4 regions of the Nocardiopsis oceani genome follow, and region 3 is predicted to be linked to each of the others. Evidence: riboswitches for the same ligand, from Rfam matches in the RefSeq annotation. Region 3 holds a riboswitch; each other region holds the start of a gene.
What was found. Region 3 has a riboswitch for cobalamin ahead of ACYVDG_RS27130 (VWA domain-containing protein). Riboswitches for the same ligand answer to the same signal wherever they lie in the genome.

Region 1 (4,186 bases), on a different contig from region 3:
GATGTCGGTGGAATCCGGAAATCAGCGGGTGCAGACCTCGAAGGGGACGGTGAGTGTGCGCTCCGGGGAGATCCGGATCCTCAGCGGGCTGCGGGCCGCGAGCGCCGCCGGGGTGGTCGGGTGGTCAGCCGTGACGAGGCGTTCGGCGAGGACGCACACGGCCAGGTGGTCGTCGTCGAGGGAGTTTTCGAAAGCAACCCGGAGCAGCGCCCCTTCGCGGGTGCGCAGGCGGGCGCCCGCGGGGGAGTGCACGACGGTGAGCCTCGCGCCGGGCCGGTGGGCGAACACGGTGTCGGACCACAGTTCCTCGTCGGCGGGGAGGCCCTCCTCCGCGACGGTGAAGGCGTCGGCGGCCCCGGCGAGGCGGTGGTCGAGTTCGGCGTCGGACACGACCAGGATCCCGGGGCCGTCAGTGTTCGCGGCGGCGGGAACCCTGTGGACGGCGAGGGAGTCCTGCATCGGGGTGACGTCGACCCACAGGGAGGCGGCCCCGAGGCTCTGGACCCTCGGCGGCGGCACAGCGAGGAGCGCGGGGGTGCGCGCGGGCGGATCGACCCCCATGATCCGGTAGGCCTCGGCGCGGATGAGGTCGAGCGACTGCTCGGGCGCGGAACTGACCCAGGCGCGGGCGGTCTCGTGCGTGTGGTCGCGGAGCTTCTCTGCCTGGTGGAACTGGGGCGGGAACGGTGCGTGGGGGTCGAAGGGCTGGGCTGCGTCATAGAGGCGGCCGAGCGCGGAGTCGGGGTCGACGGCGTCGCGGCCGCCGGGGGAGAGCAGGACCGGGCGGCCGAGGGCGGCGGCGTAGACGCTGACGGAGCCGTGGTCGGAGAGGACGAGGTCGGCGGCGGTGACGGCGGCGCGCCAGCCCTCGTCGGGCGGGATCAGGAGGAGGCCGGAGCGGAGGGCTTCGTCGAGCCACGCCTCGATCTGGCGCTCACTGTGCGAGGACCAGACATTGGGGTGCAGGACGAGCGCGAGGCGGTATTCGTCGTACGGGAGTCGGGCGAGGAGCCGTGGTACGAGCGAGGGGTGGGACCCGAAGAGGGAATCGGTTTTCCAGGTGGAATTGACGGTGATGAGCTTCTGTCCGGGGCGCAGGCCGAGATGGTCGCGGTAGTTGAGCCGCCGCGGTGCGCTGGCGAGTAGCCGGTCGTAGCAGGGGTCACCGGCGAGAAAGGCGAGGGGGAGGGCGTCGGGGCAGCCTTGGCGGAGCCGGTCGAACTGTTCGTTGTGTGAGAGCGCGATGGCTGAAGGGACCAGGCGCCCTTCGTGTTTGAGGGTCCCGTCGGAAAGCCCGAAGACTTCCTGCTTCCTGCTTCCTGCTTCCTGCTTCCTGCTTCCTGCTTCCTGCTTCCTGCTTCCTGCTTCCTGCTTCCTGCTTCCTGCTTCCTGCTTCCACCTCTTATTATATCCGTTGCCGTGGGGAATTCTCAGGATCGGGGAATTTATCTCGTGCAGATTATCGCCGAGGCTGGCGGTGACGACGAGGTCGAATTCCCTTTTCCGGGCCTGGTCCCAGGGGAGGTGGCGGACGCCGTTCTCCCGGATGTACTCCTGGACGCCGTTGGCGAAGACGGCACCGCTGGTTTGGGCGCAGTAGAGCTGGACGCGGGGGTCGTGGAGCGCGGGAAGGATGTCGGCGATGCGGGTGGCGGCGGTAACGCTGTGGATCACGAGGAGTACGCGCAGGCTGGTGTCGACGGTTCGCCACTCGGGGGTCAGGGCGAGGATCCGGTCGGCTGTGCGGGGAGGCTCCTTGGCGGTCACAAGTCGCAGAGCCTACTGGGGGTGTCGCCCATCCGGCAAAGAGTCGGGTATGTCCGTTCGCGGTGGTGTCGCAGCTGGCGCTGTCCTCCGCAGTGTCCTTGGCCTGCGGCTCCGCGTCCGCGCGTGATCCAAGGGGCCCCGGGTCTAGATTTAGTAGGACGTCCAACTATATGGTGAAGGGGCCGCGGAGCGGGGAAGCTGGTGCGAATCCAGCACGGTCCCGCCACTGTGACCGGGGGGAACGCCCGGGAGTCAGGTCACCGCTCGCGGCCCGAGAATTCGTGTGATCCACGAGGATGGAGCGAACACGCATGGTCAGCGAGCTGACGCATTTCGTGCATGGCAGGAACGTCCCGGGCCGGTCTGGTCTCTTCGGCGACGTCTACGACCCCAACACCGGTCAGGTGCAGGCACGCGTCCCCCTGGCGGACCGGGCGGAGACCGAACAGGTCATCGCCGACGCCGAGGCGGCGCAGATCGAGTGGGGTTCCTGGAGTGCCCAGCGCAGGGCCCGGGTCCTGCTGCGCTTCCTGCAGCTGGTCGAGCCGGAGCGGGAGTCCATCGCTCGGGCCCTGTCCGCCGAGCACGGCAAGACCGTCGCCGACGCGCACGGCGACCTCCAGCGGGGTCTGGAGGTGGTCGAGTTCGCCGCCGGCATCCCGCACCTGGCCAAGGGCGAGTTCTCCGACAACGCGGGCGCCGGGATCGACGTGCACTCCCTGCGCCAGCCCCTCGGCGTGGTCGCGGGCATCACCCCGTTCAACTTCCCGGCGATGATCCCGCTCTGGAAGGTCGCACCCGCGCTGGCCTGCGGGAACGCCTTCATTCTCAAGCCCTCCGAACGCGACCCCTCGGTGCCGCTCCGGCTGGCCGAACTGTTCCTGGAGGCCGGGCTGCCCCCGGGTGTGCTCAACGTCGTCAACGGCGGCAAGGAGACCGTGGACACCCTGCTCACCGACCCCCGCGTGGCCGCGGTGGGCTTCGTGGGCTCCACCCCGATCGCCGAGCACGTCTACTCCACCGCCACCGCGCACGGCAAGCGCGCCCAGTGCTTCGGCGGGGCCAAGAACCACATGGTCGTCATGCCCGACGCGGATCTCGACCAGGTCGCCGACGCCCTCATCGGCGCCGGCTACGGCTCGGCGGGCGAGCGCTGCATGGCCATCTCCGTCGCGGTTCCGGTGGGCGATAAGACCGCGGACGCCCTCGTCGCCAAGCTCACCGAGCGCATTTCCGACCTGACGGTCGGCACCTCCGACGACCCCGACGCCGACTTCGGCCCGCTCGTGTCCAAGGAAGCCTTGGAGAAGGTCGACTCCTACGTGGGGCTGGGCGTCGAAGAGGGCGCCGAACTGGTGGTCGACGGCCGCGGCCACAAGGTCAAGGGCAACGAGGACGGCTTCTTCACCGGGGCCTCCCTCTTCGACCGCGTCACCCCGGACATGCGGATCTACCAGGAGGAGATCTTCGGCCCGGTGCTGTGCGTGGTGCGCGCCGCCGACTACGCGGAGGCCCTGCGTCTGCCCAGCGAGCACGAGTACGGCAACGGCGTCTCCATCTTCACCCGGGACGGTGACACGGCGCGCGACTTCTCACAGCGGGTCGACACCGGCATGGTCGGCGTGAACGTGCCCATCCCGGTGCCCGTCGCTTACCACACCTTCGGCGGCTGGAAGCGCTCCGGATTCGGCGACCTCAACCAGCACGGGCCCGACTCCATCCGCTTCTACACCCGCACCAAGACCGTCACTTCGCGCTGGCCCTCCGGGGTCAAGGAGGGCGCGGAGTTCACCATCCCGGTCGTCCGGTGACCCCCGCGACCACGGACGAACAGCGCGCGCTGGCCGAGACCGCGCGCGGGTTCGCCGACGAACACCTCGCGCCCTTCGCCGTCGAGTGGGACCAGAACAAGCACTTCCCGGTCGATGTGCTCCGCAAGGCAGCCGAACTCGGTATGGGCGGACTCTACGTCTCCGAGGAATCCGGCGGCACCGGTCTGACCAGACACGACGGCGCCGTGGCCTTCGAGGCCCTGGCCACCGGCTGCCCGTCCGTCGCCGGCTACCTGTCCATCCACAACATGGTCGCCTGGATGGTGGACCGCTACGGCGACGACGACCAGAAGGCCCGCTGGCTGCCCGGCCTGTGCTCCATGGAGACCCTGGGCAGCTACTGCCTCACCGAACCGGGGGCCGGGTCCGACGCCGCCGCGCTCAGCACCCGCGCGGTCCGCGACGCCGGCGACTACGTCCTGACCGGGTCCAAGCAGTTCATCTCCGGGGCGGGAGCCTCCGAGGTGTACGTGGTGATGGCCCGCACCGGCGGCGACGGCGCCGCGGGGATCTCCGCGTTCGTCGTCCACCGAGAGGACCCCGGGGTCTCCTTCGGCGCTGACGAGGCCAAGATGGGCTGGAACGCC
Region 2 (4,186 bases), on a different contig from region 3:
TCCGGAACCCAGTTCGCGGTGTTCATGTCGTGGGTGCGGCGGCGCTCGTCACCCGTGTTCTTCCGGAGGTCGAGGAACTCCTCGATGTCGATGTGCCAGGTCTCCAGGTAGGCGCAGACCGCGCCCTTGCGCTTGCCCCCGTTGTGCACTAGACCAGCGGCGGTCATGTACGTCTCGTCGGTCTCGACCTTGAGGTCGAACACCGTGGGCTCGACATCGATCTCGGCAACGTCCCGGACCCGGGTGAAGAGCATCCCCTGGTGTTCGATCCAGTTGCGCTTGGTCAGCGGGCGGCAGCCGACGAGCTCCGCGATGCCCTCCACCGCCGGGACCCGGATGTCGAACGACTTCACCACGCCGGAGAAGGCGATCTCCGTGCCGTCCGAACGCCGACCAGTATGCGACTGCTCGCGCTCCCGGTACTGTCCGGCAGCCGGAACTCCAAGGCGCAGCAACTGGTAGCGAACACCCATTGCCAGCGGGCGAGACGTGGAAGTGAAGTAGATCTCCACTCCGCGGGAGACGCCTCCGTCAGTCTCCAGCAGGCCCCGCAGCAACGCGCGGCTCTGCGCGTGCGGGAGATGGCTGAACCTGCGGGAGATGCGCTTGGCGTGGTCTGCGTCGTAGATGTCCTCCGCGGTGAAGGGGAGGGTCGCTTCTCCCGCACCGGTGATTCGCCCCGACTCGGAATCGCGAACGCCCCCCCTGCCGAAGGCCCAGTGGATCTGGAGGTAGGTCTCGTCCCGACCGCTCTCCCAGTAGTGGATCCCCCGCTCTTCCAGATAGGAACGCACGAAGTCGAGGTGATTGTCGAGCTCCGGGTTGCCGGAGACCCCCCACTGCGAACCGTTCTTGGACAGGTGGCCATCACCCAGCAGGATCCCGTAGAGCCGGGCATCGTCCTCACCGAAGCCTTCTACGGGAACGACTTCCTTGGGGACGACCTGACCGACGTAGTCGCCAGCGGACAACTGCCCCGCGTCAACCCACTCGGCCCGCACCTTGTCGTCGGCAAGCCACTTCAGGGTCCTGCTGTTCGACTGCCCCAGAGGCACACCCTGGATCGCGTAGAAGGGGTGGCCTGAAGTGACCTTGATGTCCTCAACCGAGTGCTTGATGGTCAGTTGAACCATCGGGTCCACCTGGTCGTACATCATGACGTCGGTGACCTCGCGGTAGTTTCCGCTGTGTCCAAGGACCAGGTCGCCGACTCGGATGTCTGAGATGGACTTGCAGCCGTCAGCCGTGTAAACGGGGGTGTCGGGTGCGAAGCACTGGTTGACCGCCACGGCGGTGTCGTTGGCGATCTTCAGGAACGGGACGACCCCCTGGCTCTTGCCGTTGGTGCCCTTGATGTGCGAGCCCAGGCCGCGGACCGGGGTCCAGTCGTTGCCGAGGCCGCCCGAGTACTTGGAGAGCATCGCGTTGTTGCTGATGCCGTGGAAGATGTCCTGGAGGTCGTCGCCGACCGTCGTGAGGAAGCAGGACGACAGCTGCGCGCGCACCGTTCCCGAGTTGAACAGGGTGGGTGTGGAGGCCATGAAGTCGAACGAGCTCAGCAGCTCGTAGAACTCGATCGCGCGGGCCTCGCGGTCGTCCTCGTTGAGCGCCAGGCCCATCGCGACGCGCATGAAGAACGCCTGCGGCAGCTCGTAGCGGACCTCGTCGCTGTGCAGGAAGTAGCGGTCGTACAAGGTCTGGATGCCGAGGAAGGTGAACTGCTCGTCGCGCTCGGCGTGCAGGGCCTTGCCCAGGCGCTCCAGGTCGAACTTGGCCAGCGCCGGGTCCAGCTGCCCGAGGTCGATACCGCGGCCCACGTAGGCGGCCAGGTAGGTCGCGTAGCGGTCGGACATCTCGGTCTGGCCGGCGTTCTCGGGGGCGCCGCTGACGAAGGTCAGGGCCTCGGTGCGGAGCTTGTCCAGCAGCAGGCGGGCGGCCACGTAGGAGTAGTTCGGGTCGACCTCCACGAAGCTCCGGGCGGCCATGACCAGGGCCAGCTCGACCTCGTGGTCGGGGATCCCGGGGTAGAAGCCGCGGCGCGCCTCGGTGAGGACCTTGTTCGCCGAAACACCGGTGAGCCGCGCACAGGCCTCGGTAACGACGTGCTCGATCCGGTCGATGGCGGCGCGGGCGCCACCGCCGTTGTTCGGCTCGCGCCGATCGGATGCGGGCACGGCCTCGACGTCAAGGGTCATACAGCGGCTCCAACCTCAGTAAAGAAGAGTCCCGGCGGGGAACGGGGTCACGAGTGACAAGCGTGCGGGCTCACCGGAGAACCGGCGTACTGGATACGCGCGGTCCGCAGGCGGGTCGCGGCAGCTCGCCCTCGAAGCTCCGTCGTCACGCACGTGGGGGTGCGCGCCGGTGGCAGGTCTTCGGACTCGCGGGCGACCTACTCGCCGTCGCTTCCCAGGACCTCGTAGGGGGTTCCCAGTGCGTGTGACGGCCTTCGTTCCCGCTTACCGCTGCGGGGCAGCCCCGGATTCCCACCGGGTTCCCTCTTGCCTCACCAGGGTCAGGAACCCCGGTGAACCACCAGCGGGACAGATACTACATCTAGGGTCTGTCACCTTGGAACACCGCAAGATGATGGCGTGTCGTAGATTTCTCGGATTCTTCGATGAGTGCCGAACATACGCGCGGAGCGTGGTATGGGCACCGCGCAGGCACCCGAATCCGGTGCACGATGGGCCGCGTTCAAACGCTTCCGGAGGGGGTCGGACACAGCCTAGAACGTCGGCGGGGCGGACACGTCCGTGGTGACCCGAGAGAGGCACCACAAGAAGGCCTGGAACCGTTCGGAGGGGGCCCGAGCGGGACGGGCACAGCACGCCTGGGACCCGGCGCACGCGGCCGCCTGAGAGGGACCGAGACACACACCACGCGGCCGAGCGCGGAAGGTTCCGTCGCGCCCCCGGGATCCGAATCTCCGCGAACGCGTCGGAAAGCTCACTCCTCGTCGAGCAGGAGGTCCAGGTCGTCCTCGACCAGTCCCATGTCGGTCCTGATCCGGAACCGGATCCTCAGGAGCTCCACGAAGAGATCGCGCGCGTAGGCGGGCTGGGACCCGCCCGTGAAACGGCGGGCACCGGCGGTCGCCCAGCGTTCGGCACCCTCGAGGTCGTCGTGTGCGTAGAGCACCTCCGCGACGTGGATGTGGGTGGGGAGCTCGACGTGCTCCCCGGCCTCCAACCGCTTGAGGTGCTCGTGGGCCTGTTCGCGCTCGTCCAGCTGGAGCAGGGCTCCCGCGCTCAGGGCGTGCGCGTCGACCACTGTGGGGCCGCCGTCGTCGATGGCCCGCTGGTAGGCGGCACAGGCTCGCTCGAACTCCTGTGCGATCTCCCACTGTTCGCCCGAACGCACGAACAGCTCCGCACGGGTGACCTCGCTGCCGGCGTCCACCCGGTTCGCCAGATCCAGTAGCTGGGCGGCGATCCGACCGTGTTCACCGGATCGGACAGCGTGGAACTCCAGTCGGTCGAGTTCCGCCGTCGTCACGCGGGTCAACCGCATCGCCCCCATCCCCTATTCGCAATCCCACGCACCGATCAGGGCCTGGCACGCTCCAACGCCTGCCAGAACCCCTGGCGCAACCCGTCACGGACCTCGTCGCGCAACAGGTGGTCGATCGGGAGTGAGGACCCCTGGAGCAGGCGTGCCTCCAGATCCGAAGGCATCCGCGGCCTGCGGGCGAGGACCGCCTCCACCCACAGGACGGGCGCCTCACGTGCGATCGATTCCGCGAAGTCGTTCCCTTCCTTGCGCGCGACGTGCACCGCATCATCAACGGTATGCGCGGCGGGGCCGGTCTGCTGGGCATATCCAGGACTAGGGCTGGATTCCTGGTAGGTACCGGCACCGAACCGGCGGTGGTACTCGGGACCAGTAGGTCGCCCTCCCCCGTGCGGGGGCGAGGCGGCACCGCTGTACGCGGTGTCAGTTTCCGTACTGGTCCCATAGGTAGGGTTTGCGTCTGCCCCACCTCCGAAACCGGGTTCCTCGCCTGGTCCGGGCCCGAACCTCGGGTCCTGCTGGGGAGGCGGAGCATCCCTCCTCGGCGGCACCTGCTGGTGGTCGGCGAAGGAGTTCTGCGGCCCGGTCCCGCTGCCGAACGCCGCCTGCGGCCCCGTTCCAGTGAAGGACTGCTGGGGCCCGGTTCCGTTGAAGGACTGCTGGGGTCCGGTCA
Region 3 (4,186 bases):
GCACCAGCTCGGCCCGCTGGGCGCGGAAGGTGATGAGCCCGACCTTGTCGCGGCGCCGGTAAGCGTCCAGGAGCAGGGACAGGATCGCGGTCTTGACCTCGCTCATGCGTTTGCGCGCCGCCATCGACCCGGACGCGTCCACGCAGAACAGGATCAGGTTGCTCTCCTGGCCCTCGCGCACCGCCATCCGCAGATCCTGCGGACGGATCCGCACCCCGCCGCCGTCCCTGGGACCGGCCGCCGCGGCGCGCACGGTCTCCACCAGGTGAAGCGACGACCCGGAACCGGCGCCGGGCCGCGTGGCGCCGATCCGGCGGCCGCGCCGGCCCACCGCCCGGCTCCGCTTGCCGTCGGCGCCCTGGCCCGCCCCGCGCACGGTGAGTTTGCGGGCGCGGTAGGGGGCCGTGGAGCCGACCGTGCTCGTGGCCTTCTCCGACGAGGGAGGCGGGGTGTCGCCGTCCTCGGAATCCTCACCGGGGTCCCGCGGGGCGTCCGTGTTCGGGGGTACGTCGGTCTCCTGGGCCTCGCCGGTCTCCTCCGAGGCGTTCTCCTGGCCCTGGGTGTCGGGGCCCGCCTCCTCGGGACCCGCGTCCTCCGGGGACTGTTCCGGCGGGTCGGGGGCCTCCGAAGGATCCATGGTCTCCGGGGAGTCCGAGGAATCCGGCGACTCCGGGGGTTCCGGCGGCTGCGGCGGGTCCGGCGGCGGCTCCTCGTCACCCAGGATCCGGTCGAGCAGCTCCTCGTCCAGTCCCGGTGCGTCGAACGGGTTGCGACGGCGCCGGTGCGGCAGCGTCAGCAGGGCCGCGCGGCGGATGTCGGCGCGCGTCACCGTCTCGCGCCCCGCCCAGGCGGCGTGCGCCACTGCTGCGCGGGAGGTCACGATGTCGGCCCGCAGCCCGTCCACCTCGAAGGCCGAACACACCTCGGCGATCTTCAACAGCGCCGCCTCCGACAGGTGCACCCGGTCCAGCGCGCTGCGCGCCTTCGCGATGCGGTCGGCGAGGGCCTCCTCGGCGTCGTGGTACCTGGCGGCGAACCCCGCGGAATCGCTGTCGTAGGCCATCCGCCGACGCACCACCTCGGCCCGCGCGGCGGGGTCGGTCGGCGCCGTCACCTCGACGGTCAGCCCGAACCGGTCCAGGAGCTGGGGCCGCAGCTCGCCCTCCTCCGGGTTCATGGTTCCGATGAGCAGGAACCGGGCCGCGTGTTCCACGGAGAACCCGTCGCGCTCCACCGTCACCCGGCCGGTCGCGGCGGAGTCCAGGAGCAGGTCGACGAGGTGGTCGTGGAGCAGATTCACCTCGTCCACGTACAGGAGTCCGCGATGGGCCCGCGCCAGCAACCCCGGCTCGTAGGCGACTTTCCCGTGCGTGAGCGCCTGCTCCAAGTGCAGCGATCCCAGCACCCGGTCCTCGGTGGCGCCGACGGGCAGGTCGACCAAGCGGACCGGTCGGCTCTCCACGGCGGTCTCGGCGCCGAAGGGGCCGTCGGGGGACTGCTGTCCGGAGTCGGCGGGGTCCACGGAGAAACGGTCGCCCCGGTACACCTCGACCGGGGGCAGGAGTGAGGCGAGCGCGCGCACGGCGGTGGACTTCGCGGTGCCCTTCTGTCCGCGCACCAGCACCCCTCCGATCTCCGGGGACACGCTGGTGAGGACGAGCGCCAGCCCCAGGTCGTCGAGCTGCTCGGTGTCACACCCCACGATCGCGGAGAAGGGGTAGTGCGCAGGCCGGTGAGGCATAGTGAGGCTCCCGCTCGTGTTCGCCGTCGGTAAGGGGCGGGCGCGAGGCCGGTCTTCGGACTTGCCGAGTCCCCGTGTTCGGGGCCCGGTTCACCGCAGCGGGCCTGTGCCGGACTCTCACCGGTCTTCCCAGATTCTCCCCAGCCTCCGTAGCCGCCGTTTCCGACGGCTGGGGGCCCGGGGCACCTCGTGCCTGTGCACGCCACGATAACGTCACAGCCATGACGGTCGACAAGCGCCCTCCGCCCCGCCCCGGGATCACCGTTGTCGGGGTCGGCGCCGAGGGTTGGGAAGGGCTCCCGGAGCGGGCACGCCGGCTCGTCCTGGACGCGGACACGGTCCTGGGCGGGCGCCGGCACCTGGCGATGCTCCCGGAGCGCCCCGGGCAGCAGCGGGAACCGTGGCCGTCACCCCTGCGTGAAGGGCTGCCGTCCCTGCTGTCGTCGCTCGGGGACGGCAAGGTGGTCGCCCTCGCTTCCGGCGACCCCTTCGTCTCCGGTATCGGCACCACGCTCGTCGAAGTGCTCGGTGCCGGCACGGTGCGGGTGGAGCCTGCGGTGTCCTCGGTTTCCCTGGCGCGCGCCCGCATGAACTGGCCCGCGGAACGGTGCACGGTCGTGAGCCTGGTCGGGCGCGACCCCCGCTTGGTGCTGCGCCACCTGGGGCCGCGGCGGCGTCTGCTGGTGCTGTCCTCGGGACCGTCGGCCCCCGCGCAGGTCGCCGTTCTGCTGGCCGGCGCCGGGCACCCCGCATGCCGGATGACCGTGCTCGGCGATCTGGGGGCTGCGGACGAGTCCCGTTTGGACGGCACCGCCGATACCTGGTGCGCCTCGCCTCCTGCGGATGTTCCGGCCCTGCACGTGCTCGCGCTGGAGACCGTCGACCCGGTCGGGTACGGGCTGCTCCCCGGCCTGCCCGACGACGCCTTCGAACACGACGGCCAACTCACCAAACGCGACTTGCGGGTCTCTGCGCTGGCCCGCTTGGCGCCCTCGCCGGGGCAGCACCTGTGGGACGTCGGTGCGGGCGCGGGTTCGGTCGGTGTCGAATGGATGCGCGCCGACCCGACCTGCACGGCCACTGCGGTCGAGTCCGGGGCCGAGCGCGCCGCGCGGATCGGGCGCAACGCCGGCGCGCTCGGGGTTCCCGGGCTGGAGGTGGTGCACGGTCGCGCACCGGAGGCGCTGCAGGGGTTGCCTGCCCCCGACGCCGTCTTCGTCGGCGGGGGAGCGACCCGCCCGGGGGTGCTCGAGGCCTGCTTGGAGGCGTTGCCACCGGGCGGGCGGATCGTCGTCCACGGGGTGACCCTGGAGACCGAACACTTGCTCGCCGACGCCTACCGCGCCCGCGGCGGGGAACTGGCCCGGACCGCGGTGGAGACCACCGCACCCGTCGGCACGTTCACGGGATGGACCCCGGCACGCACCGTCACGCAGTGGTCCCTGACGCTCTAGGCGGACTGACCGCGGGGGCGCTCGGGGTCGTACAGGAACGACTCGCCGCCCTCCCCCGGTGTCAACGCGCGCCCCACGAGGATCACCGCGGCCTGGCGGAACCCCGCCTCCTCCACCGCGTCCGCGATGTCGCCGACGGTCCCGTGCAGCACCGCCTCCTCCGGCCCGCCGACCCGGTGTGCGACCACGACCGGGCAGTCCGCCCCGTACTCCGGTTCGATCCGTTCCATGAGCCCTCGCACCCGCCGGATCGCCAGGTGCAGCACCAACGTCGCCCGGGTCGCCGCGAACGCCTCCAGCGACTCCGTCTCCGGCATCGCGCTCGACCGCGACTGCGTCCGGGTCAGCACCACCGACTGCGACACCAGCGGCACGGTCAGTTCACGGCCCACCAGCGCCGAAGCGGCCGCGTAGGCGGGCACCCCGGGCGTGACGTCCCACGGCACGCCGCGCGCGTCGAGCCGCCGGGTCTGCTCCGACAGCGCCGAGTACACCGACGGATCCCCGGACGTCAGCCGCACCACCGCCAAACCCTCCGTGTGCGCGGCGACGAGGCGTTCGGTGATGCGGTCCAGGTCCAGGCCCTGGGTGTCGACCAGCTCCGCGCCGGGTGCACAGTGGTCCAGAACCCCCGGGTCCAGGTACGTGCCCGGGTAGAGCACCACGTCCGCCGCTGCGAGCATGCGCGTGGCGCGTACCGTCAACAGGTCGGCGGCGCCGGGACCGGAGCCCACGAAGTGCACGGTCACGGCCGCGCCTCCTGCTCCACCCACCGCGGGGTCCACACACGTCCGGCTTCGGAGACCCGGGTCCCGGACGCGCCGACGATCAGTAGGCACCGCATGTCCACCGTTGCCGGATCCAGGTCACCCAACGTCGTCACCTCCAGGGATTCGCCCTCCCGGCCCACACTCCGGCCCACGACCACGACCGTCTCCGGCGCGCGGTGCTCCAACAGAACCCGGCGCGCGGTGGCGATCTGTTCGGTCCG
Region 4 (4,186 bases), on a different contig from region 3:
GATCGCGCCGTCCTCGGCGCCGTCGACGGCGCGCTCGGCCACCAGGTCGGCATCGCGGTCCCTCCAGTCGCTGGTGTCCACGCTCCACATGATCTGCGCCAGCCCGAGGTCCTCGGTGACCTCGGCGACGGTGTCGTCGGTGGCGCCGTAGGGCGGGCGCATCAGGTCCATCGTGTAGGCGGTCTCCCGGTACACCAGGGCCTGGGTCGCCTCCAGGTTGTCGCGGGCCGACCCCGCGCTGGTCTCGGTCAGGTTCGGGTGGCTCAGGGTGTGGTTGGCCAGCTCGTGGCCCTCCGCGTAGGTGCGGCGCAGGATCCACGGGTTCTCCATCACCGGGTGGCCGGTCACGAAGAAGGTGGCGCGGGCGTCGTGCTCGTCCAGGGCGTCCAGCAGCTCGGGGGTCCTGCCGCCGGGGCCGTCGTCGTAGGTCAGGGCCACGCAGTCGGTGTCGGGGTCGGAACAGTCCACAGCTTCCTCGTACGGGGCCAGCTCGCCGGGCGCACCCTCCGCGGAACCGTCCCTGTCCGTCTCGGGGGCCTCGTCCACGGAGAACTCCTGCACGCCCGTGGTGGCTGCCTCGCGCACGCGCAGCCCCAGGTCGGACAGGAGGGCGTCGGCCTCGTCGCGGTCGATCACGGCGTGGATCCGGCCCTCGTCGGCCGGGGCGACCTGTCCGGCGTCGAACTCCACCACCAGGTCACCGTCGGGGTTGAAGCCCACCGAGTCGTAGAGGGCGCTGATCGGGTGCAGGGCGGAGGACTCGGCGGGGCCGTCGGCCACGGCCTCGCGCACCTGGTCGTTGAGCTCGTCCAGTTCCTCCTGCCCGGCGAGCAGGTGGGTGGAACCGTGGACGGTGCCGGTCTCGGTCTCGTACCAGAAGGTGCTGTTGCCCTCGCGGGTCTCCTCGGAGTCGGTCTCCTCGGTGGTGATCCGAACCCCGAGGATCCCCTCTTCGGCCGCGGTCAGGCCCCATTCGCCCGTGAACGAACTCGCACCGGGGTTGGCGGCGTCGAAGGCGTGCACCTGGGCGGTCAGGGTGCGGTCCAGGAAGTCGGTCAGCGGCGTGGCGTTCGGGATGACGGGGTAGGCGACGCTGACGTCGCTGTCGCCCTCGTAGTCGATCTCGGTCTCGTCGATGCCGGAGACCGCGTCGGGGTCCACGGTCGTGAGTTCGTCCGGTTCACCGGTGGCCGGGAGGCGTTCCTCTTCAACCTCGGGTGGGTTGGCCGCGTTCTGGGCGTCGGCCGGTTCCCCGAGGGCACCCGAGGACCGGGTCGCCAACAACACCAGCCCCAGTAGGACGACTATGGCGATCACGACCGTCATAAGGGGGCGATCGGGGGCCATCGTCGGGCGGACCTGCTGATTCACCTGTGTTTCTCCACGTTCATCGTCAGACGAACATTCGCGGGGAGGCGGGGGCGCGCTCTCCCACGTAACTCTGTTGTCGGGTGTGATGCCGGGCACACGGCGGGGGTTTCGCGTCGCGGCTCCGGGTTCGGCTCGTGGCCGGGGGCGGCCATGCCGGGTTCAAGGGCGGAGGGGGCTCTCCCTATACTTGCAGTCGTGGAAGGTACACGCTCCATACTTTTCGCCCCGGACCCCATCCGGGGCGGGTGGTGCGTGTCGAGAGAGGGAACCCGGTGCGAATCCGGGACTGCCCCGCAGCGGTGAGTGGGAACGACCGTCGCCATAAGCACTGGTGTACCGACCGGAACAGTCGGAAAACCGGGAAGCGGTGACTGCTAGGAAAGCCGGCTCTGCAGCCGGAAACGCCCACGAGTCCGAAGACCTGCCTCCACCCGGCGGCGCACCCGTGCCGCCGGTGGTCCCGTGCCCCGAGGGAGGGCCGAGGACGGAGACGACCGTGCGCGCATGACGCGCGCGTTTCGGTGTGTCCGCGTCCTCGCTCACCTCGCGGCCGGGATCTGGCTTTCGACGAGGGAGAGAAGCTACATGGCCAAGAACTCGGCGGCCTCCCAGCCGTCCGTTCGTTCGACGGTGCACGGTTACCCGCGCATCGGTCCCGACCGCGAACTCAAGCGCGCCAGCGAGTCCTACTGGAAGGGCGGCACCACCGCCCAGGAGCTCGACGCTGTCGCCGCCGGCCTCCGCAAGGGCGTCTACGCCCAGCTGCGCGAGGCGGGCGTGGACGACATCCCCTCCAACACGTTCTCCTACTACGACCACGTGCTGGACACGGCGGTCCTGTTCGACCTCGTGCCGTCCCGCTTCACCTCCCCGGCCCAGGCCGAGGACCGGGACGAGCAACTGCGCCGCTACTTCGCCCTCGCCCGCGGTGAGCAGGGGGCCCCTCCGCTGGAGATGACCAAGTGGTTCGACACCAACTACCACTACCTCGTCCCCGAACTCTCCCCGAGCACCAGGCCTCGCCTGGTCGGTGACAAGCCCGTCGCCGAATTCCGCGAAGCCTCCGAGGCCGGATTCCAGACCCGCCCCGTGCTGGTCGGTCCGCTGACCTTCCTACTGCTGTCCAAGGCCGCCGACGACGCCCCCGAGGGCTGGGAGCCCATCGAGCTGCTCGACCAGCTCCTGGACGCCTACACCAAGCTCCTGGGCGACCTGAAGGCGGCGGGCGCCACCGAGGTCCAGCTCGACGAGCCGATCCTGGCGACCGACGAGGGCCGTGCCGCCGTCGGCCACCTGGAGCGCGTCTACCAGCGCCTGGGTGCCCTCACCGAGCGCCCCTCGCTGCTGGTCTCCGCCTACTTCGGCTCCATCGGCTCCGCCGCCCTGCGCGTGCTCAAGGAGTCGCCGGTGGAGGCGGTCGGCCTGGACCTGGTCACCGACAACGAAGGAGTCGCCGACCTCACCGCGGTCACCGGTCTGGGCGCCACCCGCCTGGTCGCGGGTGTCGTGGACGGCCGCAACGTCTGGCGCGCCGACCTGCCCGCCACCGTCGCCGAACTCGGCACCCTGCTGGGCTTCAGCGACGAGCTCACGGTGAGCACCTCCTGCTCTCTGCTCCACGTCCCCATCGACCTGGACGCCGAGACCGAACTCGCGCCCGAGCTGCGCGAGGCCCTGGCCTTCGCCAAACAGAAGGCCAAGGAGGTGGCCCTCCTGGGCCGCGTGCTCTCCGAGGGCGGCGACGCCGAACTCGGGGCGTCCGAGCCCCGGACCCCGGCCTTCACCGACGCCCGGGTGCGCGCCCGTCTGGACGCCCTGGGCAAGGACGCCTACGAGCGTCCCGAGGACCGCGGGGCGCCCAGCGAGGTCACGCTCACCACGACCACCATCGGCTCCTTCCCGCAGGTCCCGGAGCTGCGCCGGGCCCGTGCCGCGCACCGCCGCGGCGAGCTGCCCACGGAGGAGTACCACCAGGTCCTCCGTTCGGAGATCGACCGCGTCATCGCGCTCCAGGAGGACATCGGCCTGGACGTCCTCGTCCACGGTGAGCCCGAGCGCAACGACATGGTCCAGTACTTCGCCGAGCAGCTGGACGGCTACGCCACCACGCTGAACGGCTGGGTGCAGTCCTACGGTTCGCGCTGCGTGCGTCCGCCGATCCTGTTCGGTGACGTCTCGCGCCCTGAGCCGATGACGGTCGAGTGGATCACCTACGCCCAGTCGCGCACCGACAAGCCGGTCAAGGGCATGCTGACCGGTCCGGTCACCATGCTCGCCTGGTCGTTCGTCCGCACCGACCAGCCGCTCGGGGAGACCGCCCGCCAGGTCGGTCTGGCCCTGCGAGACGAGGTCGCCGACCTGGAGCGCGCGGGTATCCGCCACATCCAGGTGGATGAGGCCGCCCTGCGCGAGCTCCTGCCGCTGCGCGACGAGCAGCGGCAGGCGTACCTCGACTGGGCGGTCAACTCCTTCCGACTGGCCACGTCGGGGGTCGCGGGAAGCACGACCATCCACACGCACATGTGCTACTCGGAGTTCAACCAGATCGTCGGCGGCATCGAGGCGCTCGACGCCGACGTCACCAGCGTCGAAGCGGCCCGTTCACGGATGGAGCTGGTCGAGGAGCTGGGGCGGCGCGGCTACAAGCGCGGCATCGGCCCGGGCGTCTACGACATCCACTCGCCTCGGGTGCCCTCGGTGGACGAGATCGAGGGTTCACTGCGCCTGGCGGCCGCGCACGTCGATGCCGGGAACCTGTGGGCCAACCCGGACTGCGGTCTGAAGACGCGCGGTTACGCCGAGACCGAGCAGGCCC

Region 1: linked by a shared signal. The riboswitch ahead of ACYVDG_RS07995 (CoA-acylating methylmalonate-semialdehyde dehydrogenase) and the one ahead of ACYVDG_RS27130 (VWA domain-containing protein) in region 3 are both predicted to bind cobalamin.
Region 2: linked by a shared signal. The riboswitch ahead of ACYVDG_RS16935 (ribonucleoside-diphosphate reductase subunit alpha) and the one ahead of ACYVDG_RS27130 (VWA domain-containing protein) in region 3 are both predicted to bind cobalamin.
Region 4: linked by a shared signal. The riboswitch ahead of metE (5-methyltetrahydropteroyltriglutamate--homocysteine S-methyltransferase) and the one ahead of ACYVDG_RS27130 (VWA domain-containing protein) in region 3 are both predicted to bind cobalamin.

Annotation. Positions count from the first base shown of each region.
Region 1 is NZ_BAAHAR010000011.1:14,365-18,550, reverse strand. It holds gene ACYVDG_RS08005 (hypothetical protein) at 1-2, shown strand, start outside; gene ACYVDG_RS08000 (hypothetical protein) at 22-1,767, opposite strand; adenosylcobalamin (AdoCbl) riboswitch at 1,933-2,080, shown strand; gene ACYVDG_RS07995 (CoA-acylating methylmalonate-semialdehyde dehydrogenase) at 2,079-3,578, shown strand; gene ACYVDG_RS07990 (acyl-CoA dehydrogenase family protein) at 3,575-4,186, shown strand, end outside.
Region 2 is NZ_BAAHAR010000026.1:70,869-75,054, reverse strand. It holds gene ACYVDG_RS16935 (ribonucleoside-diphosphate reductase subunit alpha) at 1-2,195, opposite strand, end outside; cobalamin riboswitch at 2,350-2,552, opposite strand; gene ACYVDG_RS16930 (hypothetical protein) at 2,950-3,522, opposite strand; gene ACYVDG_RS16925 (NYN domain-containing protein) at 3,549-4,186, opposite strand, start outside.
Region 3 is NZ_BAAHAR010000052.1:16,105-20,290, forward strand. It holds gene ACYVDG_RS27130 (VWA domain-containing protein) at 1-1,741, opposite strand, end outside; cobalamin riboswitch at 1,771-1,906, opposite strand; gene cbiE (precorrin-6y C5,15-methyltransferase (decarboxylating) subunit CbiE) at 1,963-3,195, shown strand; gene ACYVDG_RS27140 (cobalt-precorrin-4/precorrin-4 C(11)-methyltransferase) at 3,192-3,944, opposite strand; gene ACYVDG_RS27145 (precorrin-2 C(20)-methyltransferase) at 3,941-4,186, opposite strand, start outside.
Region 4 is NZ_BAAHAR010000012.1:16,926-21,111, forward strand. It holds gene ACYVDG_RS08700 (polysaccharide deacetylase family protein) at 1-1,347, opposite strand, end outside; cobalamin riboswitch at 1,616-1,800, shown strand; gene metE (5-methyltetrahydropteroyltriglutamate--homocysteine S-methyltransferase) at 1,957-4,186, shown strand, end outside.